Candidatus Minimicrobia sp. QA0096: one gene and its partner. Each later gene encodes a partner of the first gene's protein in a complex. Links are inferred from orthologs where the notes say so. Each region holds a gene or a part of one and is shown in the gene's direction. Other genes may lie near its edges. The genes, in order: dnaG and dnaB.

The links.
Region 2: the proteins of dnaG (region 1) and dnaB are in contact, whole or in part, in a crystal structure (PDB 2R6A), measured with the Geobacillus stearothermophilus proteins. The link is inferred for Candidatus Minimicrobia sp. QA0096 from one-to-one orthologs. Residues at the interface, in WP_049624496.1 of Geobacillus stearothermophilus: Lys456, Leu457, Leu458, Pro459, Ala460, Asn463, Ala464, Leu467, Leu535, Leu536, Ile537, Ala538, Gln544, Glu545, Asp548, Tyr549, His552; in WP_033016901.1 of Geobacillus stearothermophilus: Ser13, Glu15, Ala16, Gln18, Glu91, Leu92, Asp94, Ala95, Val96, Pro97, Thr98, Ala99, Ala100, Asn101, Tyr104, Tyr105, Ile108.

What each region holds. Positions count from the first base shown.
Region 1 is NZ_OZ017288.1:556,251-564,030, forward strand. The notes cover bases 4,899-7,780. They hold dnaG (DNA primase), read left to right. Parts: upstream 4,899-5,413; coding sequence 5,414-7,147; downstream 7,148-7,780. Other genes in these bases: AACH20_RS03020 (hypothetical protein), read right to left, coding at 4,899-5,360; rpoD (RNA polymerase sigma factor RpoD), read left to right, coding at 7,144-7,780. In the rest of the region: AACH20_RS02995 (MscL family protein), read left to right, coding at 1-403; pyrH (UMP kinase), read right to left, coding at 408-1,112; AACH20_RS03005 (helicase-related protein), read left to right, coding at 1,309-3,855; orn (oligoribonuclease), read left to right, coding at 3,875-4,417; AACH20_RS03015 (MmcQ/YjbR family DNA-binding protein), read left to right, coding at 4,414-4,752; more of AACH20_RS03020, read right to left, coding at 4,749-4,898. UniProt on the Escherichia coli protein: RNA polymerase that catalyzes the synthesis of short RNA molecules used as primers for DNA polymerase during DNA replication.
Region 2 is NZ_OZ017288.1:114,277-131,855, reverse strand. Bases 6,457-9,455 are described here. They hold dnaB (replicative DNA helicase), read left to right. Parts: upstream 6,457-7,279; coding sequence 7,280-8,632; downstream 8,633-9,455. Other genes in these bases: AACH20_RS00620 (ArnT family glycosyltransferase), read left to right, coding at 8,654-9,455; dnaX (DNA polymerase III subunit gamma/tau), read left to right, coding at 6,457-7,280. Also shown: AACH20_RS00660 (hypothetical protein), read right to left, coding at 1,130-1,411; AACH20_RS00655 (WhiB family transcriptional regulator), read left to right, coding at 1,717-2,043; rplJ (50S ribosomal protein L10), read left to right, coding at 2,277-2,801; rplL (50S ribosomal protein L7/L12), read left to right, coding at 2,867-3,244; AACH20_RS00640 (hypothetical protein), read left to right, coding at 3,495-4,010; AACH20_RS00635 (DUF2797 domain-containing protein), read left to right, coding at 4,016-4,891; AACH20_RS03695 (DUF2690 domain-containing protein), read left to right, coding at 5,032-5,490; more of dnaX, read left to right, coding at 5,832-6,456; more of AACH20_RS00620, read left to right, coding at 9,456-10,114; AACH20_RS00615 (YbaB/EbfC family nucleoid-associated protein), read left to right, coding at 10,147-10,437; recombination mediator RecR, read left to right, coding at 10,442-11,059; AACH20_RS00605 (PKD domain-containing protein), read right to left, coding at 11,129-12,295; AACH20_RS00600 (DHH family phosphoesterase), read left to right, coding at 12,504-13,484; AACH20_RS00595 (hypothetical protein), read right to left, coding at 13,497-14,309; AACH20_RS00590 (hypothetical protein), read left to right, coding at 14,637-15,287; cysS (cysteine--tRNA ligase), read left to right, coding at 15,428-16,861; AACH20_RS00580 (AI-2E family transporter), read right to left, coding at 16,901-17,579. UniProt on the Escherichia coli protein: The main replicative DNA helicase, it participates in initiation and elongation during chromosome replication. Travels ahead of the DNA replisome, separating dsDNA into templates for DNA synthesis.

The sequences.
Region 1 (7,780 bases):
ATTAGCTTCGAAGAGCGTAAAAGCCGCGGCGAAAGTTGCCGCTCTTAAAGAGAAGAAAATTGTAAGTGCAGCTATAAAAGATACTCACATGGCTGGATTTGTTAATTTTATTCGCGAACAGGGCGTCGTCGGTATGGCGGTTGGTTTGGCAATCGGTACCGCAGCTGGTGATACTGTGAAAAAATTGGTAACAGCATTTATTGATCCGCTAGTGCAGCTGGTTGTTGGTTCTCAGCAAGGGTTACAATCAGCTTCATTCACAGTTGAAGTTGCTGGACGTAAAGGTGAGTTTTTATACGGCGCATTTGTTAGCTCGTTAATCACGTTGATAGCCGTTGCGTTTGTTGTATATGCAATCATTCACTTCTTGAAACTCGATAAATTAGATAAGAAAAAGGATTAAAACCTTAACTAATAAGCGTGCCTACTGATTCTCCGCGGGTTGCGCGGAGAATATTTCCGTCTGTAAGCAAATCACAAATTACAACTGGAATATGTTCGTCCATTGCTAGTCCAATTGCCGCCTTATCCATAACGGCAATGTTAGGATTTGTCAGGGCTTCTTGGTAAGATAAATGATCAATTTTTACGGCGTCAGGGAATTTCATAGGATCTTTATCATAAACTCCGTCAACCTTTGTCGTTTTAATTACGGCGTCACATTGCATTTCTAGTGCTAAGTTTAAGGCTGCAGTATCGGTGGTCAAGAACGGCCGACCAGTGCCGCACGCCACAATAACGATGCGATTTTTCTTAATATGGCTAATGGCGCGTCGGAAAGTATAGTGGTCAATAAATTGATTGACTTCAACCGTAGATAATGCGCGAGTTGGCAGTCCTGCGTCATTTAATACGTCAGCTAGAGCAATTGCATTCATTAGCGTAGAAAGCATCCCGATATTATGTGCGGAAACAGGTTGAATTCCGTGACCGATAATTTGATTGCCACGAACATAATTGCCGCCGCCAACCATAATTACAATTTCAGCCCCGTCGTCCAGCGCTGGTCGAATTTGTTCGGCAATCCAGCGAGCGCGTTTTGGGTCAAAGCCGCTGGCGAATTCGCCTTGAAGTTGTTCACCTGATAATTTGAGTAGGATGCGTTTTGTCATGACACCAGTGTATCATAGCGCGCTTGAAAAATAACATAAATGCAAAAGGGAGGCGGCAGTGTAATACAAATTGCGATTTTGCTATACAAATATTCGTTTTTTAAGTTAGACAAACTAGACAAGAAAAAGCTAAGACGCTTACGTTTGCTATTTTACTTTCTCCTATCTACAATGTGAGTATAAAGGAGAGAGTAGTGTGAAAGATGGAGTTCGGCGGCCGGGCTATTTACGTAGATCGCAAGAACCTAGCAGTAGCCATTTATTGAGTCGAAATATTGAAAGATCCAGTCAACCGTCGTATAGTTATGGTGAACCGCCCGAACAGAGGCGACAGCGTTTAAAAGAATTGCGGGAACGGTACAGTAAACTACCGGAAACTCCTTTTGCTGACTATGATCTTGGTGACAAAAAACTACCTGCATATAAGCACAAAGCAGAGATATTAGACACATTATCGGAAAGTAAAATATCCTGGTTGTGCGGACCGACGGGTAGTGGTAAAACGACACAAACTGCTCAGTATGCACTGGAGCGGTTTGATCGTGTCGTGGTGTTGATGCCGCGGCGGGTTATTGTCGATAATGTTACTGAATATGTCGAGAAGAGTTTGCGTGAACAGCTTGGCGAACAATATCCTAATCACTTGGTGGGCAAGATTCACGGACGTGCCACTGAAGCGACGCCGGACACTAGGCTCTGTTTCATGACTCCAGCAACGTTTACGAAAAAGCTGGAACAATTTTCTAGCGACTGGCAGGACGAGAAGACGCTTATCCTGGTTGATGAAATACATGAAGCCAATTTGGAGATGGAATTTGCTACCGCTCTGGCGGCAAAATCGATAGAGAATACCGGCAAATGGCATATGGCTTTTTCTAGTGCCACGCCTGATACAGAAGTTTCTCAGGCGATGTACGAAGATATTAATGGGTCAGAACTACCAGTCGTAACCATTAAGGGTCGGCCGCATGATATTGATATTGAAGAAGATAAGGTGAATACCGTATCCGAAGCTTACCTTGAATATGGTAAGGACTCGAAAAAATCACTAATCTTTGTTGAAGGCGTGAGGAGTATTGATGAGACCATTGCGTCAATCAAACGTCATACTCGCCATCAATCCGGGAAAATACGATTTTTCAAACTACATTCTGGCATATCAGAAGCCGTGCGCCGAGAGATTTTTACTGCCAAACCAGCAGAAGATGAGTCGTTTGTCATCGTTTCGACCTCGGCTGGACAGTCTGGTATTACCATCTCCGAGGTTGATTTGGTGCTGTCAAATGGACTGACGAAGAGTAAAGAAATTGGTGAAGAGGGCACGGAGGGGTTGCCACCTCGATTGTGTACTCAAGCAGAGCTGATGCAGCAGGCGGGGCGGGGCGGTCGTGATATTGATGGCGCTAAGTTTGTATTGGCTCGTCCGATATCTTACGATAAGATTTATTTGCCAGATGAGCTGAAAGGATTTTATGATATTGCGTCCCGCGAACAGCATATTCCACCGGAGATATATCACACGAATATTGTGCGCAACGTTTTGTCGGCTATCCATCTGAATGGTAATTTTGAGGATCTGAACCGATACCTGATGCATCCTGTTGCTAGTAAAAAAGTTATTCAAGAGTCGTACGATTTGCTGGAAACCCTGGAAGCAATTGATGGAGAAGGGCAGATCACAAAAATTGGTGAGTTTATGGATAGTTTATCATTGTCGCCAGAACTTTCTCGGTCATTAGCAGAAATGATTAAGAATGGGGGAAGCTTACGTGAAGTGTTGGCATTATCGGCCATGGCAGCCTCCGTCTCGGGTGGTGGCTTTGCCGCCTGGCATCAACCAAAGGAATTGTTCCAGGAATTTGTCAGCCCCGATACAACAGATGACTTTTTTGCCGAATACGATGCTTTTTTGAAAACCAGAGAGATTTATGACGGCTGTCGTACTGACAATGACGTCTACCTGACTAATGGTATTGATCCCAATAAGGCGGATAATATTCACTATCAATTTAATAAAATATGTCGGCGCCTGTCGGTTAATCCAAACGATATCAACATGGGTGAACTAAACAGCGAGGAAAAACACAATATATCGGTGGCTTTGGTGCGCGGGTTTCAGGAATTATTGTATACCAAAGCTGGTAGTCGGCGCATTGGACGAACAACGGTTAATCAATACAAGAATGTTCATACTGGCGAACGTGGTATTTCTGAGTATGAAATTAGTTCGCACAGCTTAGTGCGACGTATGGGCTCGGAGGCGTTGAAGTTGGCCCTGGCTTTACCGTGGTGGTATGATACGCGTGATGGTCGTCGATACACACTCAACACAATTTTACCAGTAACCAAGAATCAAGTTGCTCAAGCCTTGAGTAGCAGCGCTGTGTCTGAATCCCTTGGTGATAGAGTTGCTCCTAATGGTGACTTGGTTCGTGTGACGCGGCCGAAAGTCGGCTCACTGATACTCGGTCCAGAGCGGCAGCAAAAAATCCCCGCCATAACAGATGAGCAAATCGCGCTGATAGTGGACGCAATGAAAAACAAGGCTAATAAACAAGTAAGAGTATTGTTTGATTTACAACATCAGCGAGTTATCACCAAGGGTCAATTGCATCAGGTCCTAGACGGGTCTGCGGTAAATAGTCACAATGTCCATGAGGCGGAGGCTAAGGTTTGGGCTGAAGTGCAGAATGTGTTAACGAGCGAGCAGCAAGAAGCTTTTTATGGTCAGATAAACAGATAACGAGTGTATAATAGATAGTATGAGTAAGGCGAAAAAGATTTTATGGGTGGATTTGGAGATGACTGGATTAGATCCAGTGCGTGATGAGATTTTGGAAGTGGCGGCAATTGTGACTGATTGGAATTTTAAGGAAATTGCGACGTATGAAGGAATTGTGCGCCATGATTCGGAAAAGCTGGCTAAGTTGTTAGATCGAAATGCTGGTTTTTGGAATGAGCATCCGGAAGCGCGACGCGGGCTGGAGGAGCAGAATGAATCGGGCAAGCCTTTGGCGGAAATAGAACGCGAATTGTTGGCGTTTTGTGATGAGCATTTTACGGGTGAAACGAAGATTTTGTTAGCAGGTAATTCAATTCATCAAGATAGGCGATTTATTGACCAATGGTGGCCGACGTTGTCAAAAAAACTACATTATCGTGTGCTTGATGTGAGTGCGTGGAAGGTGGTATTTGAAGGCAAATACGGTAAGAAATTCGCCAAGCCAGAAGATCATCGAGCGTTGGAAGACATCCGCGGCAGCATTATGGAACTTGAATATTATTTGAAAAAGGTAAAGGTATGACACATAAACAATTTGAAGAATTTATCCTAAGCTTGCCGGGCGTATGGCTGGATTATCCGTTTGGCGAGGATGTTGCGGTGTATAAATTTGGTCGAGATAATGACGGTACAGGGAAAATGGTAGCATTGGTGACGGAAGGTTCAAAGCCTCTCAGAGTAAGCCTAAAATGCGATCCGTTGTTGGCGCAGAATTTACGAGAAAAATACGAAACGGTTTTACCAGGCTATCACTTAAACAAGAAGCATTGGAATACAATTATTTGTTCAGGTCAATTGACTGACGAAGAGGTCTTTGATTTGGTGAGGTTGAGCTATCGATTAGTCTCGGAAGCTTAATCTGCTTTAATGATTTGATTGATCTGCTTCTGAATATTCTCTAAATCGCCAGCAGTTTTTACTAGCCATTCGCGCATCTTTTTTGACTTGGTGGACTTGTACACCTTTTTCATCATGTTGATTGTGTCTGTTATTTGCACATTCATCTCATGGGCATAGGTAATATCCAATTGCGTGTTCAGAAGGGCTTCGTCCAATTTTTTCTCTAATTTTTCTGACGGATCTAGAGCGAGGATGTCCTTCTGTTTCTCCTTGTAATTGATACCGGTTGCTTGGAGCGCTTCGCCCATTGAGGCATCCGCAGTAGTCAGCACTGCAACCAGAGAACTGTTGGTGGTCTGCAGACTGGTCGACCGGAACTTATTATTGTATTTTTTGGAAATAGTGAATAACTTATTAACGCGCGCTGCAACTTGTGACGGGTTGGCGTTCGGCATGGAATCTTGTGAAAAAACGAATATCGCGATTAGGGTTATCAAGCCGATAAAGCTCAAAATAGCGATGATGATTTTGGTTTTTTTATCAAAACCTTCCGCTGGCGGAGGTGTGGCAATTTGATTCAGATAATCGATACCTTGAGGTTGGTTGTTCAAATTGTCAGGATACATATTTCTATTTAACCACAAACAATAACAGAGGTAAAGAGTGATATAATAAAAATATGAATGATGCCAAAGAAGAAGTGCGGGCGCGACTGAACATCGAGGATGTGATTGGTGAGTATGTTCAGTTGAAGCGAGCGGGGCGCAATTTGAAGGGTTTAAGTCCGTTTACCGACGAGCGAACTCCAAGCTTTATGGTCAGTCCAGAAAAGCAGATTTGGCACGATTTTTCTTCTGGAAAAGGTGGCGATATTTTTACGTTTGTGATGATGGTGGAAGGAATGGATTTTCGTCAATCGCTGGAGCATTTGGCTCGGAAGGCGGGCGTTGATCTGACTTTGTTTTCTAATGGTGACGGACGAACAGCCAAGCGTCGTGCCAGAGCTAGAGAAGCACTGAAATTAGCAGCTAATTTTTATCAGCAGAATTTGGTAAAAAATTCGACAGCGTTAAATTATGTGGTTAAAAAACGGCGATTAAATCGTCAAACAATTGGTGATTTTTTGATTGGCTATGCGCCGGAGAATGGTGACACGTTGACGAAAGCGTTGGAAAAAAGAGGATTTTCTAGGCAGGAATTGGCGGACGCTGGCTTGTCGAATAGGTTTGGTGGCGATTTGTTTCGTGGGCGAATGATGGTGGCGTTGAGTGACGGCAATGGCGAAGTTGTGGGATTTACGGGCAGAATTATTCGTGACGATCCGCGCGCGCCAAAATACTTGAACACGCCGCAAACGCTGCTATTCGATAAGTCGCGACATATTTTTGGTTTACATCAAGCCAAAGAAGCGATTCGAAAAAGCGATGTGGCGGTTATTGTTGAGGGCAATTTGGACGTAATTAGCAGTCATCAAGCGGGAGTCAAAAACGTTGTCGCTACTTCTGGAACGGCGATGACGACGCAACATTTGAAGTCGCTTAGTCGATTGGCAGGGCGGATTCGCTTGGCGTTTGATGGCGATCGAGCGGGAGTTAACGCGACGGAGCGGGCAATCAACTTGGCGCAGGAAGTCGGTGTGGAATTGGAAGTGGTGAGTTTGCCTGATGGCGTCAAAGATCCAGACGAATTGATCCAAAAAGATCCAGCGCTTTGGCAGGCGGCGATTGATAAATCTCAGCCAGCGGTGGATTGGGTGATTGCCAGATACGCGGAAATGGAGAATTTGAAGTCGGCGGAAGGCAAGCGGAGATTTTCGACCATTGCGCTGAGAATTGTCCGAGGCTTGAAAGATCCGGTGGAACAAGAGCATTATTTGTCGGTGATTTCTGAAAAAACTGGCGCGTCAATTACCGCGCTGAAGGCAAAATTGTCGAATGAAAAAGTCGCTGAACATCAATTGAAAAAGGCGAAAATTGAGAAAGAAAAACCAACTCCAATTCAGGATGAAACTGAAGATATGCTGGCGGGGCTGGCGGCGAGTGAAAAATCCGTGCGGCGTTGGTTGGCGGCGGTTTCTGGCGAAATGTTGGATGATGACAATGCGCGGCAGTTGATTGGCTATTTGCGGAAAAATCCAGACGCGGATTTGGACGAGGTTCCGCTGGACTTGCAAAAAATCGAACAGTATGTGAAAATAGTACAGTTGAAAAGTGAAAGTCGTTACGCCAATTGGGAGCAAAAAAGCTTAGACGAAGAGATGGCTCGGCTAGTCAGACAGATAACAATCAAACATCGCGAAAACAAAAAGAATCAACTATTAACGCAGCTTAGAGAGGCCGAGGCGTCGGGCGATGAGGTTTTGTCTCAGAATTTGCGCCAGAGCCTAAATAATCTGATTAAGGAGAAAATGTGAGCGACGATATCACGACGAAGCCAGTAAACTTAAATGAAGATGATGATTTTGATCCAACGCTTATAGACGAAGAAGAATCGGAAGATTTGGATTCGTTGACAACTGGGCAATATTTGGACGACGTGTCGGATGACTCAGTCAGACTGTACTTGCGCGAAATCGGTAAAATTCCATTACTTAGTTCTGAAGAAGAAATGGACTTGGCGCGCCGAATTGTTGAAGGCGATAAAAAGGCTAAGGATAAGATGGCTGAGGCGAATATGCGTTTGGTGGTGTCAATTGCTAAGCGTTATTCTGGTCGTGGCTTGGACTTTTTGGATTTGATTCAAGAAGGAAATACGGGACTTTTGCGCGCAGTTGAGAAATTTGATCCAGATAAGGGATTTAAGTTTTCGACTTATGCGACTTGGTGGATTCGTCAAGCGATTACGCGTGCGATTGCTGATCAGGCGCGAACGATTCGTATTCCAGTTCACATGGTGGAAACGATCAATAAATTGCTGCGTACTCAGCGACGAATGACACAGGAATTGAATCGTGAGCCGACAATTGAAGAATTGTCTAAAGAGCTGGATATGGAACCAGAGAAAATTGAATACGTCATTAAGATTAAACAGGATATTTCTTCTCTGG
Region 2 (17,579 bases), 440 kb from region 1 along the record:
TCGGAGGGGCGTCACGCGCCGACGAGGCGCAGTCGGCAGCCGAGGCCCAGTCCTCGTCTGGTATTGTTGCCGAGGCCCAGTCCTCGTCTGGTATTGTTGCCGAGACCCAGTCGTCTGGTGTTACTGCCACAGTAGCAGATACCAGCAACGAGACTCAGTCTTCGTCTGGCGTCGCTGGCGAGGCTCAGTCGAGCAGCACTGCTAACACTGAACAGTCGTCGTCCGGTAGTAGTGTCGCCACGGCGGCAACCACCGACAGCAACTGTACTCCTCGGCCGATTTCAGCCGAGGAAATTCAGACTAGCCTGAAAACAACTGACGGCTCGCCTGAGTACACCGCCTACGAGGCGGTGGAATTCGCAGTGAACCTGACTCTTGCACAGAATCACTGTGCTGGAGATAGCATCACCGTATCTGTGCCGAGCGAACTTGGCACAGACACGGATTTCACACCGATTCCAATGACAACCCCGGAAGGGGTCATCATTGGGCACGCCACCTACTCTGCCGACCACACTGTGTCGATCAAACTGACCGATGCCGTAGAGGTGCCCGGACGAGTGAACTTCCACGCCTCGGCGTGGTGGCGCGTCCACATGAGTAGTTCTCTTATTCCCGGGGAAACCCGAGAACTGAAGTGGGACGTTGGTGGCACTGTTCGCAGGACGACCATCCGAGTGGGCACCTGCGACGGGTGTTCCCACGTTGGCAAGGACCCCTCTAAATGGGGTTCTGTGGATGACTCTAGGCAGCACGTGACAATCGTGCTGCCCACCGCGACCCAGGACAACCAGCAATTCGTCGTAACGGACATGCTGACCTCCCCGGGTCAGTCGTTCGTCTGTAGCAGCCTGCTCAATGGACGGGTTGGGGTCTATTCCTCGGCCGGCAACTGGGGTCAGCCCCAGTATATCCGGTTTGAGGAAGCCAATGTCGCTAGCTGCTCTAGCGACAAGGCGGTCGTCAAAGTCCAGCTTAATACGGGTGAAAAAGCCCGATTCGAGCTGAACATCGACGTCAGTTCCACAGACCCCGGTCCGTGGACTGACAAGGCAACCATCACGTCTCAGGATAAGTCCTGGGACATGAGTGCCCGGGTTGTTCGACGTGAGTCTGGTGGCGACGCGGGTTACGATACCCGCCCAACGCCGACTCCAACTCCGGCACCCACACCGGAACCGTCGGTAACCCCGACTCCCGTGCCCACGCCGACCCCGTCGACGACTCCTGAACCGAGTCCGTCAGCAACACCGTCGGCACCCACGCCGGAACCGAGCCCGTCGGTGACGCCGACCCCAACTCCAACCCCGGAACCGAGCTCAACACCGTCGGCACCCACGCCGAGCACGACCCCGTCGGTGACACCGACTCCGAGTCCGAGCACGACGCCTACGCCCTCGGCTATCCCCACACCAGCACCCCAGCACAAGAAGCTGGCGATCACTGGTACAAGTGGAGGTGCGATCGCTGGCGCGATTGCGCTAGCTGCCCTCGGAGGCATTGCCCTTTGGGTGCGCCGTCGTCAGACGTCACGCTCGGAGAGGTAACCCATCTCGTCGAGGGGTGTTAGTTTAATCGACTAGCACCCCTCGACAGAACATACAGATACAGAAAAAAGTTAGGAGGTTCTACACCCGCTCTACGGAGCGGGTTTTCTCTTTGATTAGACATAGAAGTCTATTGATTTTATTACGTTATTATTGTAAAATAGTAAATATGTCAGAATTAAGTAACGAGAGTCTACTAGAAGGCGCCGAATGCGCGAAACTAGCCCCCGAAGAAGCTGATCGCTTGTTTTTCCAAATAAACCCAAATACTCCAGACCAAGATCTAAGGGGCGTCAGAAAGACAGAGGTCGCGGAAGCTGCCATAGCTATGTGCCGAAAATGCCCAGTATTAAAACAATGCTTAGAATATGCACTTCGACACCCAGAATTTGCCGAATATGGCGTGTGGGGAGGCGCAACTGTCGCTCAACGCAGAAGAATATTACGATTAGGCGAAAATGCGATAAATAAGGCGATTGAATCGACTGGAAAATAATCACCATAACTCTTGTCTTTCGTTGTCATTTCTGCTACAATGGTCTGGAACATTACCAAAGACAGTGGCGACTTGACGTAAAACAAGTATAAAAATGCCACCGAGGGATGAAACTAACAGTTTTATTTGACGTCTTTGGTAGTGCGAGAATCAAAGACGTTTTTTGATTCTCCATTACCGCACGTTAACAAATTGGCACATAACAAATTAACTCAATCAAAGAAAGGATTTTTATGGCAATTTCACGCAATAAAAAACAAACTTTGGTTGCTGAACTGACAGAGCTATTAAAAGACGCTAAGGGCACGGCTTTTGCTCGATATCAAACCCTTACCGTTGCCGACCTACAAGAACTACGCAAGGCTGCTCGCGAAGCGGACGTCACCATCAAGGTTGTTAAAAACCGATTGGTACGCGTAGCTCTTCAAGGAATCGACACTTACAAAGAAACCGACACCAGCTTATTGGTTGGTCAATTGGTTTACGCTGTAAGTAGTGAAGATGAAGTTATGCCAGCTAAGGTATTGGACACGTTTGCAAAAACACATCCAGCATTACAACTTGCAGGTGGCTTCTCAGGCGAAGGCTTGGCAATTAGCGAAGCTGACGTTAAAGCATTGGCAGGCCTACCAAGCAAAGACCAGCTCGTTGCTCAAGTGGTATCACAATTGCTATCACCAGTACACGACACGGTCAACGCGCTTGGCGGCAATTTGCACGGACTTTTGGACGGCATCGAAGCCAAAGCTGCTGCTTAAGTTTAGCAATCAACACTAGTAACGTTGCATTCATCGCAACAATATAATAATAAAGGAGAATATCAATGGCTGATATTAAGAAATTGGCTGAAGAACTTGTAAAATTGACAGTTCTAGAAGTTAACGAATTGAAAAATCATCTTAAAGAAGAATACGGCATCGAGCCAGCTGCTGCAGCTGTCGCTGTTGCTGGTCCAGCTGCTGGTGGTGACGCCGCTGCTGCTGACGAAAAAACTGAGTTCACAGTTACTTTGAAAGACGCTGGTTCTCAGAAGGTTGCAGTCATCAAGGCTGTTAAAGAAATCACAGGCCTAGGTCTAGGTGAAGCAAAAGCTATCGTTGACGGCGCTCCAGCACCAGTCAAGGAAAAAGTTTCTAAAGACGAAGCTGAAGCTGCAAAGAAAACTTTGGAAGACGCTGGCGCTACTGTCGAGCTTTCATAATTTGTTATATAACGCCAATTTGTTTCGTTTAATCACCGTCCGCCCTGGGCGGTGATTTTTATGTCGCCAATCTTAATATCACGAACCGCACACCATTTTCAAGAGTAAAATTTGCAACACTTTTTCGTCCATATCTTATAGCGCTGTGGAAAATCAGAGAAAATTAGATGACACGACTTGATATAAATGTAGGGATATGCTATATATTAGTTAAGTATTATAAAAAATAGACAAAGGAATTGCGAGAACCATGTCTGAATTACCAGAAAAGCAAATTAAGCGTCTGAGGACACTTATTCAAGAGGCGGAGACCAATTTAGCTGCCGCAAAAGAATTATTGATTAGTATTATTGGCGACGACGGTCAAGTTGTCACACCAAAAACTTCGTCAGATAATGTAGCAGGAAAGATTATCGAAGGCGTATTTGACGGACAAATGATGCTCAGTCCTGACGGTAAAAATTACCCAATCCCAGCCAACTACGCTTCAAAGTCGAAGCTGGTTGAAGGCGACTTGATGAAATTGACAATCGCTGAAGACGGCAGCTTTATTTATAAGCAAATCGGCCCTGTGCCTCGAAAACAAGTCATCGGAACACTTGTCCAGCACGACGGAATTTACTACGTCGAGGCTTCCGGTCGCGAATATCGTATTTTGCTTGCTAGCGTAACTTACTTCCGAATTAACGTCGGCGACCAAGTTACAATCATCATCCCTGAAGACAATCCTGACGCAACTTGGGCTGCTGTCGAAGCTGCATTGTAAATATTATGCTACCGAGCGAGTTCTTGCTCAGTTACGCCAGTTTTAACGCTGATAATAAGCCTTTTATTAAATGTCAAGTTGGTGATAAAATTGAGCGTTATGAATTATTTGGACAAGATTTATCTCTTAAGTTCGATTTTTCTGTTAAATATTGCGCGGGTTGGGTGGATTTTGAGAATCGCTGTAGCCAAATTTGTCCAGATTACGCCACGGTTGATGAAAAGTATGAAAATTGCCTAAAATGCCGCGATAAAACCGGCTTCAATCCAGCATTTTACAATGCCAATTCGGTTTCCGCCCAACAAGAAAAAATCAATCAAAATCCGCACTTTGTTTACTTGGCGTACTTCGCGCCGAACGTCATAAAAGTTGGAATCTCGCAAGAAGAGCGCGGAATTCGGAGATTATTGGAGCAGGGAGCGCGATTAGCCGTAAAATTAGAAACGTTTTCTTCGGCATTGATCGCCAGGCAATACGAGGCGAAAATTTCCAAGCTGGACGGAATAGTTGAAACTCTACCAGTTCACAAAAAGATGGAATTGATAAAACAACCTTTTGACTATGCGATTGGCGAAAGGGAATTGCGACAAAAATTACTTGAAATTGAGCAAAAAATTGGTGTGTCGTTTCCGAAATCCGAGCTAATTCCTTGCGAAGATTATTTTCAAACCGCTGGCGTTGATTTGTCACGTGTTATTTTAATGAAGAATTACAGTCAATTAGTCGGACATGTACGCAGTGTCATCGGCTCAATTGCCGTCACTGATTACGATGGTCAGCTGCTGGCTTACAACATCAAAAAGCTTATTGGCTATCGGGCGCAAAAAGTTGACGGCGTCATTGACATAGAAATACCCAGCACGCAGCTGGCGTTGTTTTAAGAGTAATTTAACCGCGAGGCTTTTGTTAACATTATTACTTTTATTTTAGAAGAGCAGGGGTTGACTTTTTGATAGAACAGAAGTATAATTCTACTCATCCGAGAATAATCTCGGTGTACGTTTCACAATCAGAGGAGTTGATGATGAACAGCAAGAAGCGATTGGCGGCATTTATTGCCATCATTTCTCTCGTGTTCTCAGCGATGACGCTAGCCACCCCACCCGCCGCTCATGCCGTCGGGTGCTACGGAGACTGGTGCTCAGGACAGGACGCAGACGCAACGGGCTGCAGTGCCGATGCCGTCACCACCCAAATCTACAACCACAAGGAATTCTCCTTGCATGTTAGGTGGTCGCCAACCTGCAAGACAAACTGGGCTCGCATTTTCATGCATAGCCCAGGCTGGATCAAGTGCACTCGTAGCGGATATCTGAAAGCTGTCCAGGATACTGGATACACACAACAGGTATACTTCGATGCAATATGCGCGCCAGTCGTCACTGTACGCTATACGCCGATGATCTACTCGCCGGCACATAAAGTGCGTGCAGTGTTCGTGGACCAGAACAACTTCACATATTCAACACCATGGTCGTGAGACCAGTCCCTCGCTCTCTATTCAAGTATAGAGAGCGAGGGTAAAACACAGCAAAGGAGGCTACTAGTGAGCTTAACTACAATATTATTAAATACTTCAATAGTACTGGCACGATACTTGCCATACATCTTGGGAACGGTGACTCTAATTACATCAATATTCATCCTTAAGAAAGAAAAAATTAGCAAGAAGTCTAAGGCTCTGCTGTTAACTTGCATAATTACTGCCATTATCACAATAATAATCGTATTTATGCGATCTCGAATACTCGGAAATCACATTTGTTAACTTCTGTCTCAAGGTATAGTTTGCTATAATTATCTCATGAGGAGCATGAGGGGATGAGTCAGGCGCTATATCGTAAATATCGCAGTCGCAGTTTGGATGAAGTTTTAGGTCAAGATCACGTGACTAGTATTTTACGTCGAGCGTTAGAGCAGGGAAAAATTGCTCATGCGTACTTGTTGACCGGACCGCGTGGCGTGGGAAAAACATCGGTGGCGCGAATTCTGGCGCACGAGATTAACCACTTGCCATATGATGACGATTCTTCAAACTTGGATATTATTGAAATTGACGCAGCCAGCAATAACGGCGTTGACGACATTCGCGCTTTAAGAGAAAAAGCCCAAGTCGCGCCTGTTTCTGCACCGAAAAAAGTTTATATCATCGACGAAGTTCATATGCTGTCAAAATCAGCATTTAACGCGCTATTAAAAACCCTGGAAGAACCGCCAGAGCACGTGGTGTTTATCTTAGCTACAACTGACGCCGACAAACTTCCAGCCACCATTCTTAGCCGTGTCCAGCAATTTTTCTTCCGCCCAATTCCAGTAGAAATTATGACGCGCCAGTTAATGAATATAGCGAAAAAAGAAGGATTTGCAATCGAAGAGGATGCTGCCAGGTTAATCGCTGAACGTTCCCGTGGCGGATTCCGTGACGGCATTAGTACACTTGACCAATTGTCGATTTTAGCAACCCCAAACCAGCCGCTGACAGCGAATATGGTTACCGAATATTTGGGACTGAGCGACGCGACAATGCTCGGCAATTTGCTAGATTCATATACATCCGACGACAATGAGAAAGTCTTAAACATCTTCCAGGAATTAGAAAATAGCGGCGCAAATTCAGTTGTTGTGTCGCATCAGTTATTGTCGATTGCTCGCAATAGATTACGAAAAAATCCGAATCTTATTGGGTTGGTTCAGCAATTGATTGAGGTTGATCGACACCCGCACCCAGACTTGAAATTATTGACGATATTTATGAATAGCAATTCTCAGCAGACAGAAAAGTCAGCCGCGACAAAGAAAGATACAACTCAAGCTGCGCCCCAAAAACCCGCCAAAAAACCAACGCCAATTAAGACCGCAGAGCCAGCAAAACCGACCGAAAAGCCGATTAAAAAAGAAGAAAAACCAGTCGAGCCAGCAAAAAAACCCGCCGAAAAACCAAAGAAAACTGACGCGCCACTAGAGCTAAATTGGGAAAAAGTCATTGAAAGAGCGAAGGAAAAATCCCTCGGACTGGCGTCATTATTACAGAAAAGTCAGTGGTCGTTTGACGGTGAAAAATTGACAATTTACGCAGGTTCCGCGTTTTACAAGAAAAAGCTGGACGACGCAAAAAACAAACCATTGATCTCAGAAATTATCTCAGAAGAAACTGAGATGGATTTGGAAATTGATATAATTGGAGAGAAGAAGCCACCAGAGGACGAAAAATTGGCGGAAATTGCAGAATTAATGGGTGGCGGCGAAGAAGTTAAGCTGGAGGATATTTAATGGCAGATAAAAGCGAAGAAGTAAAAGGGAAGATACCGCCACAAAATTTGGACGCGGAAAAGAGTTTGCTTGGGGCGGTTTTAATTGACGAGGAAGTTTTGGCGGACGCCGCAGAAATTACTCACCCTAGCGATTTTTACGACAAGAATCACGGATTGATTTTTGCCGGAATGATGCGGCTATTTGAAAAACACAAGCCCGTCGACCTTCTGACCTTAACCGACGAATTGAAGCGAAAGGATGAGCTGGAATTGGTTGGCGGATCGGCATACCTGACAGAACTAACAAACTACGTTCCAACGGCGGCGCACGCATCGGCTTACGCGGAGATGATTGCACAAGCAGCAGTTCGCAGGCGTCTGATAAAAGCGAGTGGCGATATTTCTGAACTTGGCTATGACGAATCGACGACCACGCAGGAATTATTAGAGAAGGCCGAAGCTGAACTTTTCAGCGTGTCCGACCAATCGACCAAGCAAGATTTGGTCAGTCTGGAAAGTATTCTGACGGATAGCTTTGATCGAATTGAAGAGCTCAGCAAAAATAAAGGATCTCTCAGAGGAGTCCGCACTGGATATCGCGATCTGGACAATATGACCGCTGGTTTGCAAAAATCAGATTTGATCATTCTGGCAGCTCGTCCAGCCATGGGTAAGACGACGCTGGTGACAAATCTGGCTTATAATGTGGCAACGATTGAGAAAAATCCTGTCCTATTCTTCAGTCTAGAGATGAGTAAGGAACAGCTGGTCGACCGTATGTTGGCGGATGCGTCGGGAGTTGACAGCTGGAACATTCGCACCGGAAATCTGAGCGATGAAGATTTTGCTAAGTTGTCTGAGGCTATGGGAGAAATGGCTGAGGCGCCAATTTATATCGATGACACTCCAGGATTATCAGTTTTGGAAATGCGCACGAAAGCTCGAAGAATTGCTCATGAAAACCAATTAGGATTAATCATCGTCGACTATTTACAGCTTATGCAGGCTAATGGAAACCACAACGGAAACCGCGTTCAGGAAGTTTCGGAAATTTCACGCGGACTGAAGCTTATTGCTCGCGAATTGAATGTGCCGCTAATCGCCCTGAGTCAGTTGAGCCGTTCTGTTGAATCACGTACGCCACCAATTCCACAACTAGCCGACCTGCGTGAATCCGGTTCCATTGAGCAGGACGCCGACATCGTGAGCTTTATTTATCGCCCTGGATATTACGAACCCGACAATCCGGAAGTTCAGAATATTACTGACCTCATTATCGCCAAGCATCGTAACGGCCCAGTCGGTAAAGTTCAGTTATACTTCCACCCAGAGCGCCTACGCTTTATGAGTCTGGATCGCAAGCATGAATAGAATTGTGTTATAATCATACCAATGAAAAAGCAAAAAGTTACCGATATATTCCTTTACCGATGGCGCTACGTTTTCGGCTATACGTTGCTAGCGTTACTTTACGTCGGAGCAATTATAATCTCTGCACTGCACATACCAGGTGGATTGTCGCAAGCAGAAATCGACATGGTCAATACAACGAATCACTTGAATTTCAGCATAGAGGGAATTGCCATCACAAACTTACCATTCCATCTTCTTCAATTGCTATTCTTCAAACTGTTCGGCGTCAGCTTATTAACAATTAAAGCACCTGCCGTAATCCTTTCAATCGCCAGTTCTGTCGCTATTTTCTTCCTCTTAAAACGCTGGTTTAAGCCGTCAACAACGATTCTATCGCTATTAATCATGGCAACGACTGGTCAATTTTTATTCATCGGTCAAAGCGCAACTGTTGGCATTTTATACATCTTTTACACCGCGCTAACTTTGCTTTTCGCTACATTGATTCTCCAGAAAGCCCAGAACGCCCCCATTTGGCGAATCAGCTTAGCCATCACCACGGCACTCAGCCTCTTCACTCCGTATTTTTGGTATATCAATCTGGGGCTTCTGATTATCGCCTTTCTGCATCCGCATCCACGCTATTTCCTTATCTCCCGGAAACATCGCAAGTCTTGGATCATACCGTCCGCCATTTTATTCGCGATTGGTTGTGCGATTAGTTTTCTTTGCTATAAATCCCACGCGCTATTTTACAATCTCATCGGTATCAACGGCCTAAGTTTTGACATCGTTGCAAACCTCAGGACTTTATATTACACATACATCCGCATTTTCCCATCAGTTGTAGGGAACCAAATCACGCCAATTATGGACATCAACGCAATGGTGTTAATCGGGCTAGGGCTATTCCGCAGCTTCCAAAAAATCTCCAGCGCCCGCTCGTTTATGATTTGGTCGTGGCTAATCTTAGCATTGGCGCTACTCATCTTTCAGCCAAGCCTCACCCCGATAATCATCATCCCGCTATTTATTCTCTTGGCGGTCGGATTGGAATCTCTAATGAATATGTGGTACGGACTTTTCCCGCGCAATCCATACGCTCGCGGCACAGGACTGGTTTTTATATCAATGCTAATTATCGTTATGGTGATGGGTGGCAGCTTCCGTTATATTGACGGTTATCGTTATTTCCCGGAAGCAGTTTCACGCTTTAATAAAGATTTATCTCTACTCCGTAAAAATACCGCGCCGACCGATTCATTCTCGTTATTGGTTAGTAAAGAAGAATCACCGATTTACGAAGCGCTTAAAAAACACAACTATCACCAGATATCAATTATCCACACAGCGCCAGCAAACGTCGGACAGACTTTATATGTTAGCCACAGCGTAAAGTCTCAAATTCCGCAGACTTACTCTGGGCACTTGTCGTCAGTAATTGTCAATGACCATAAAGACGGCGACCGATTCTATATCTACACATCCGACCGCAAATAGGGTATAATTGTAAGTGTTAAATAAGGAGGAATATGGCGTTTGATCAGGTAAAAATGCTGCAACAATTACGCAAAGCACAGAAACAATTAGGCAAAGAAATCATCGAAGTTGAGGCTGGCGATGGCGCTGTGATCGTGCAAATCACTGGCGAGTTAAAGATTAAGTCTGTAAAGATTGACCCAGAAATGGTCGACTTGGAGAATATCGAAGAGTTGGAACACTGGATCGAAATCGCAGTTCGCGACGGTATGACAAAGGCTCAGGAAGTCGCTGCTGAAACTATGAAGCCATTGATGGGCGGCTTGGGCAACTTGCCATTCTAAAGCCATGTCAATCGACATTTTACCAAAAGCTCTAACTGCTTTAATTGATGATTTTGGTAATCTACCTGGAGTTGGACCGCGTACGGCTGAAAGATATGCCTACGCGGTTTTACGCCGCAATCCCAAATCCGCAAAGCAATTAGCGCATTCATTAGACCGATTACACGACCGCGTAAAAACCTGCCCGAAGACATTTGCGTTGATCGACTCAGATGACGATGTGTCGCCTTTATACGCAGATTCGAACAGGAATAAGAAAGTCGTTTGTGTAGTCGAGGAGCCGCTAGACATTGTCGCTATAGAAAGAACAGGGCAGTTCCTGGGCACATACCACGTGCTGGGCGGCGTTATCTCACCAATTGACAATATTGGACCAGAGCAATTGCATATCCCAGAACTAATTGAGCGTATAAAAACAGACGACGTTCAAGAGATTATCATCGCTACGAACGCTTCAGTAGAAGGCGAATCAACAGCACTGTTTTTGCAAAGATATATCCAAGAGGCTGGGCTGAATACGACCATCACACGCTTGGCTAGGGGTATTCCAGTCGGCGTTGACCTTGAGTACGCAGACCAAATTACGCTAACTCACGCACTAGAAGGTCGAAAACAGTTATAAACTCAACAGCTTCATCACCAATAAAAATACCCGCCATCTCGGCGGGTATTTCGTTGCTAGCTTGACCTATTACATTTGGCGGCGGCTAGCGATGTAAGCGATAGTAGCTGTAGTTAGTCCACCTAGGCCTAGTGCTGACATGATCGCGTCACTTGCACCAGTCTTTGGCAATTCTGGGCTAGGTGTTGGTGTTGAAGGAGTGTTTGGTGTAGGAGTTTCCTGACACTTGCTTAAGTCAGTTGTGTACTTTGACTCGTTGTACTCTTCCTTCTTGATTTCACGAATCTCTTTTTTCTCGATTACGCAGATTTTAATCTTAGCAGGCGCTTCTTTACAATCGTTTGGATTCTTTGAATGCTTACTCTTGTCGAATTCTGATTCCTTAATTTCTGTTGGATATTTCTTAGTATTAAGGTCGCAAACGATCATTTTTGGCTCTGGCTTAACCGTAACAGTTTTTTGACAGTTAGGGTTTTGCCTCTTAACTTCACCAGTTTCTTTACCGTTTACAGTAATAGTAACTGTGTAGTTGCCTTCTTTTGCGTAAGTGTATTGAATTTCTGATGAGTTAGTTGTCTTGATGTTGTTGTCACCGAAGTTGTATGTGTAGCTGGTGATAGATGCGCCACCCTTGGCAGTTGCTTTAACGCTGAATTTGAAGGTGTTACGAGAAATTTCAGTTACTTGCAAAGCGTCACATGTTAGAGCAGGCTTTACTGGAGGTGTTGTTGGGTTACCCCAAACTGGGTTACCACAGTCTTTAATCACACCAGTGATAAATGAGCCGTTATTGTCAAACCATGCGTAAATATTGTAGCTCTTAGGTCCGTCAACGAAGCTCTGACCAGTTGTATATTGGTAGTAAGTATATCCGTTTGAGGTCTTGTAGCTACGTTGTGGCTGAGGCTGACGAGTACCAGCTTTAGACTGTACGGTTATAGCGTTTGTAGCTACAACACGACCGTCAACTGTAATGTTGCCGTTTGCGTCAACTACACCTTCACGCATGTTTGAGCCACCTTGAACCATAGTCTCGGTAACGTACCACTCTTTGTATAGTTCTTTAATTTCTGTACGGCTGTATGCTGTTTGCAATTCTGACATAGAATGTGTACCACAGTATACAACGTTAAAACTGTTACAGCCGGCAGCCTGTGAAGGTGATGCCAACCAGATTCCACCGAGCATAGCGAATCCCAAAGAGATAGCAATGCCGATTTTCTTAAATTTGTTCATAAAAACTCCTCTTTTCCAGCCCTATCTTCAGGCTTTATGTCCTCATACTAGCACAATCTTTATATTTTGTCAATAATAATTTATAAAAATGTTTATGTTTTTTCGATTGTGCAGTACTTTTAATAGTCCATCACATATTATACCACTTATGTAATTAAAAACAATGTATATTATATTAGAGTAAAAATCATTTGTTATAATAAATAATATGCTAGATACAGCTAAACAATTCATTCAATCCGCAAACAATATAGTTATTATTCAAGCCGAAAATCCCGACGGCGACAGCCTGGGTTCAAGCTTGGCGCTAGAAGAAGTCTTAAGCGACCTAGGAAAGACTGTTACTTTATATTGTCCAGTAGACATACCGAAATATCTTCATTATATTCGCGGTTGGGATCGAGTGCAGAACGACTTTCCGTTTCAAGCCGACGCCGCGATAATTGTCGATACAAGCGCGGACGTGCTCCTCAGTAAGGTATTAGAAACTCCTGGAGCGCGACATTTCTTAGAAACACACCCAACTCTAGTTATCGATCATCACACAGCCGAATCGACACTTAGCTTTGATCATATTATGTTATCAGAAACCGTCGTGGCGACCGGGGAATTATTGTATAAACTGTTCAAGCATTCCGACTGGAAGATAAATCCTCAGGCGGCCGAAGATTTATTGATAGCCATTATGAGCGATAGCCTGGGGCTTACTACGCAAAACACCACGGCTCAGACTTTCCATACGGCGGGAGAACTTACAGAACTGGGCGCTTCCAACGCGGAAATTGAAGAGCGACGACGCGAATTTATGAAAAAATCGCCAGAAATTTTGGCGTACAAGGGAAAATTGATCGAGCGAATCGAATATTTATTAGACGGACAACTGGCGCTGGTGCATGTGCCATTTGAAGAAATCCAAGCCTACAGCGACGCCTATAACCCCGGTGCGTTGATTGGCGACGAACTGCGGCTGGTTGAAGGCGTGGCACTTAGTTGCGTTATTAAAACTTACCCTGACGGCAAATTGACTGCGCGCTTACGGGGTAATTTACCAATCGCCGACACCGTGGCTGGATATTTTGGCGGTGGCGGTCATCCGTACGCGGCAGGATTCCGTGTATATGAAAGCTATGATGAAATCGTCCGAGAATTAGTCACGGCAACGGATCAGGCTCTACAAACAGAATATTAATCCACTACGCTATCAATATATATTTCTCAGGCCTGCTCTATCTAGTTGATTTATCAGATCATCATTTACATCAAATGCATTTTCAGACTGTAGAGGTCCGTTAACTTTTCTTCGCACCTTTTCTACTCGGTCCGATACGCTAGGGCAGATAAACCTTACTCCTTGATCGCGTTTCAGATAGTCCTGAAGTACCTTACCTACAGCATAGGCTCGCAACTCAAAACAAAGAATCTCTTTACTATCATTAGAACATACTTCCAAAACTGGATTCGTGACACAATCATGAGCATGAGATGTCTCGTGTGCTAATGTAGCAATATTAATACACATCAATGCATTACGAGCCACACTAACAATAGGGCGAAGATATACTCTTGAATTGCCCATATTGTAGATGCTATTACTACAAAAACCGCCAACATCTGTTCTTTCTATTTTTGTGGGCGGATAATTATCTAAGGCGCGATACATATCATCAATACACATTCTGGCAGAACTTTCACTGGCAAAAGTATCGCTTATTCTATCTTTTTGCACTGGCATAGGAGATATCTGCCTTCCAGAAACAACAAACTTATCGCTACTAACAAGCGGTATTATATTTTTATCTGGCCAGTCTGAGTCAGGATAGCTATCACCCAAATCTTCACCTTCAATATATTCCATAGGCTCCAGCATTTGAGCCGTGTTATATAAATTTAGCGCCAACTGTCCTAAGTCGTTAATTACGCAAGGTTTTTCCAAAGCAGTGATTAGCCCCTCTTTCATGCGCTTCAAAGAGTCCAGTGAAAGGGGCCTGTCATATCCAGATACAGGCGGATGCATAAAATACGCTTCTCCCATAAGTTCTCTATTATGTGTTAAATAGTCTATTCTGTCAAACATAAGGGCTTATCTGGCGACATAGCTACGATGTCTTAGACCCTGACAGGACTAGGTTAGAGTTGACTTTTTAATATAAGTGTGATATAAATGACACCAGCTTTTGTTGACAAGTCAAGTAAATCTTTGTCCGAAAGCGTACTTTGACAGACAGTTATATACAAGGTGAGTTTTTATTCCTTTTATAAAAAGCAGAGAAGAGGCGTGAAATCTCACCTTGTGGCAAAACGTCACTTAACCGCCCAGGGGTGAGAAGACAGGAAAGGGATTATGTCCCGACAGAAAGATGATGTCGCGCTGGCTTGGGAGTTTTCTTTCAAAGAGAGCGACATTAAGCTCTTCTTGAAACTGGAGAGTTCCATCAATGAAATCGGACGCACGCTTCGGGAATCTGGTAAAATTCCAGACTCGAAGAGGGAAGACCTCACTGCCAGCATGACTGAAGGATACCTCTCAATCATGTCTGTTCTGTACGACATCTTGACGTCGTCGCTTGACGTCAAGAATCACTCTGTTCGCAGAGTAGTGAGTGCTTCGCGTTCAACGGAGGAAAAGATCGTTGATGTATTTGTTGCAGCGGGAGCTGCAGCTAAGACTCAACCCTGGCGGGCTTGGGAGGTTATGTCAACATACAACGAGCTCGTACTGCATCACAGCAGAATGATGAAGCGTCTAAACGGCGCAGTCATCTCTGTCCTGAGAAAGGCGGTGCACGCCTTGGAAGAACACAGGAAGAGTGTACCAAATCTCGGAGACTATCTCGTAGAGATCGCTGTACCTGCACTGCAGGTGGAGGAGAATGTCCATATCTTGATCGACGATTCTGACACTCTTCAGTTGAGGGAGTACCAAATCTCCCAGCTGCACAATCTGCTCGGAAGGGTTAAGACCCTTCTAGAGTGGAAACGTCCTCAGGACTAACCTTCTCCCAGGAGAAATGGCAGGCGGCGTTTTGTAATAATACTGTCTGTCATTTCTTCCTTGAAATTATTAAGTCCCAACTGGGGCTGTTTTTTATACCAATTTTGAAAAACCAGCCAGAGTGCCGTACAATAGAACTAATGATAAAACTCTATAACACGCTCACTAGACGAAAAGACAAACTGACGCCGCTTGACAGAGAAACGGTCAGATTTTACACCTGTGGTCTAACGGTTTATTCGCAACCGCACATCGGCAACTGGGTTGGCTATATTTACTGGGACGTGTTAGTACGATTGTTACGCTGGCAAGATATTCCCGTTATTCGAACGCAAAACATCACCGACGTTGGACATTTGACCAGTGATGACGATAACGGCGAGGACAAAATGGAAAAAGGTGCGCGTCGTGAAGGGAAGACTGCCTGGGATGTGGCGGAAAGATATATTTCCATAGCCAATCACGAGGCTTACGACGTGCTGAAATTGATAAAACCAGATTACTTGGTGCGGGCGACGGATTATATTCAGCAGCAGATTGACTTCGCAAAAGGACTGGACGAAAAAGGATTTTTATATAAAATCGACGGCGACGGCATGTATTTTGACACGTCGCTTTTGAAGGATTACGGGAAATTGGCGCGGCTGGACATAGCGGGACTGGAGGCTGGCGCCAGAGTAAGCGTTGAAGGAAAGCGCAATATTACCGACTTCGCCGTATGGAAGTTTTCACCAAAAGACGCCAAGCGCGATATGGAATGGGATAGTCCGTGGGGAGTCGGTTTTCCTGGCTGGCATCTGGAATGTTCGACAATTGCCCGTGAAACACTTGGAGATTCTATTGATATTCACGCGGGTGGGATTGATCATATTCCAGTTCATCACACGAATGAAATTGCCCAGAGCGAAAGTCTGACTGGAAAACAATTTTCTCAGATTTGGCTACATAATAATCACATAAAAGTTGACGGCCGAAAGATGAGCAAATCACTGGGTAATATTATTACGCTGGAAGATATTATTTCGCGAGGGTTTAGTCCGATGGCGTTTAAGCTGGCGATTCTCAGTAAGCATTATCAAACGGAAGGGAATTTTACCTGGGAAATCCTGGAAGCAGCGCAGGCACGATTGAATCATTGGCGGGATTACGCGGTTCTGAGACATCAAACTCACGACACACTGGAAGATGACGACGATAAGGACGAGCAGGACGATTCAGTTTCGTTATTAGCGGGACGTCAGGCATTGGTCGAGAAATTGAACGATGATTTGGATACTCCAGGCGCACTGGCGTTGATTGATGAAGTATTTTCAAAGTTGGATCATACGCCGCTGGATAAAATTCATCGACAGAGTTTAGTACAGTTTATTGATGAGATTGACGAGATTTTAGGGCTGGATTTGGCTGAGTCTACGCCTGATATTACTGACGATTTGAAGAGGTTGATTATCCAGCGACGTCAAGCACGCGCAGAGAAAAATTGGGAAGAATCCGACAGAATTCGCGATGAACTTCTTCAGGCTGGCGTTGCCGTTCGTGATACGCCAAGCGGCAGCATTTGGACACGGAAATAGCCCGCTAGATTCAACGGGCTATATTTTATTTCGTGCTAATTAATCTTCGTTTTTCAATTTCTTAACTAATTTATTAAGAGGTTTTTCGCTTTCAACGCGGTTAGACTTGGCTTGCTCCAAGTAATTGTCCAGCAAAACCTTCACGACGCCAGCGGCTGGAATAGCAACCAAACCGCCCAATAGACCACCAACATACAAACCAATTGTCACCGCGACCAAGACAGTCAGAGCCGACAACTCAACCTTCTTTGATTGGATAGAAGGAGAGACAAAGTTATTCTCAATCTGTTGGTAAATCACGAAATAAATTGCGTAAATAACGCCAGCTGTCATGTTATTGAAGAATAGCAGTAGTGATATCAACGCGCCAGCAATCGTTGCGCCAAACATCGGAATTAGCGTCAACACAAACGTTGCCATAACGGTGAGCATTGCCAAATTGGAATTTATGACAGGGAATGTCAAACTCAGCACAAACACCACGAAACCTGATAATATCGCATCGATTCCAGAAACCGTCAATTGTCCAGAAACATAACCCGTGACCACGTTATACATTCGGCCAACCAGCTTCTTATGACGCTCCATTTTTTCTTCGTCGTTATACAATCCCCACAAACGCTTCACCCAAGTTGGACCCTCGAGGAGCATCAGGAATGACAGCACCAGCACCAAGAATAGCGAGCCCAAGAATGACGCCAAAGAGCCAACACTGGAT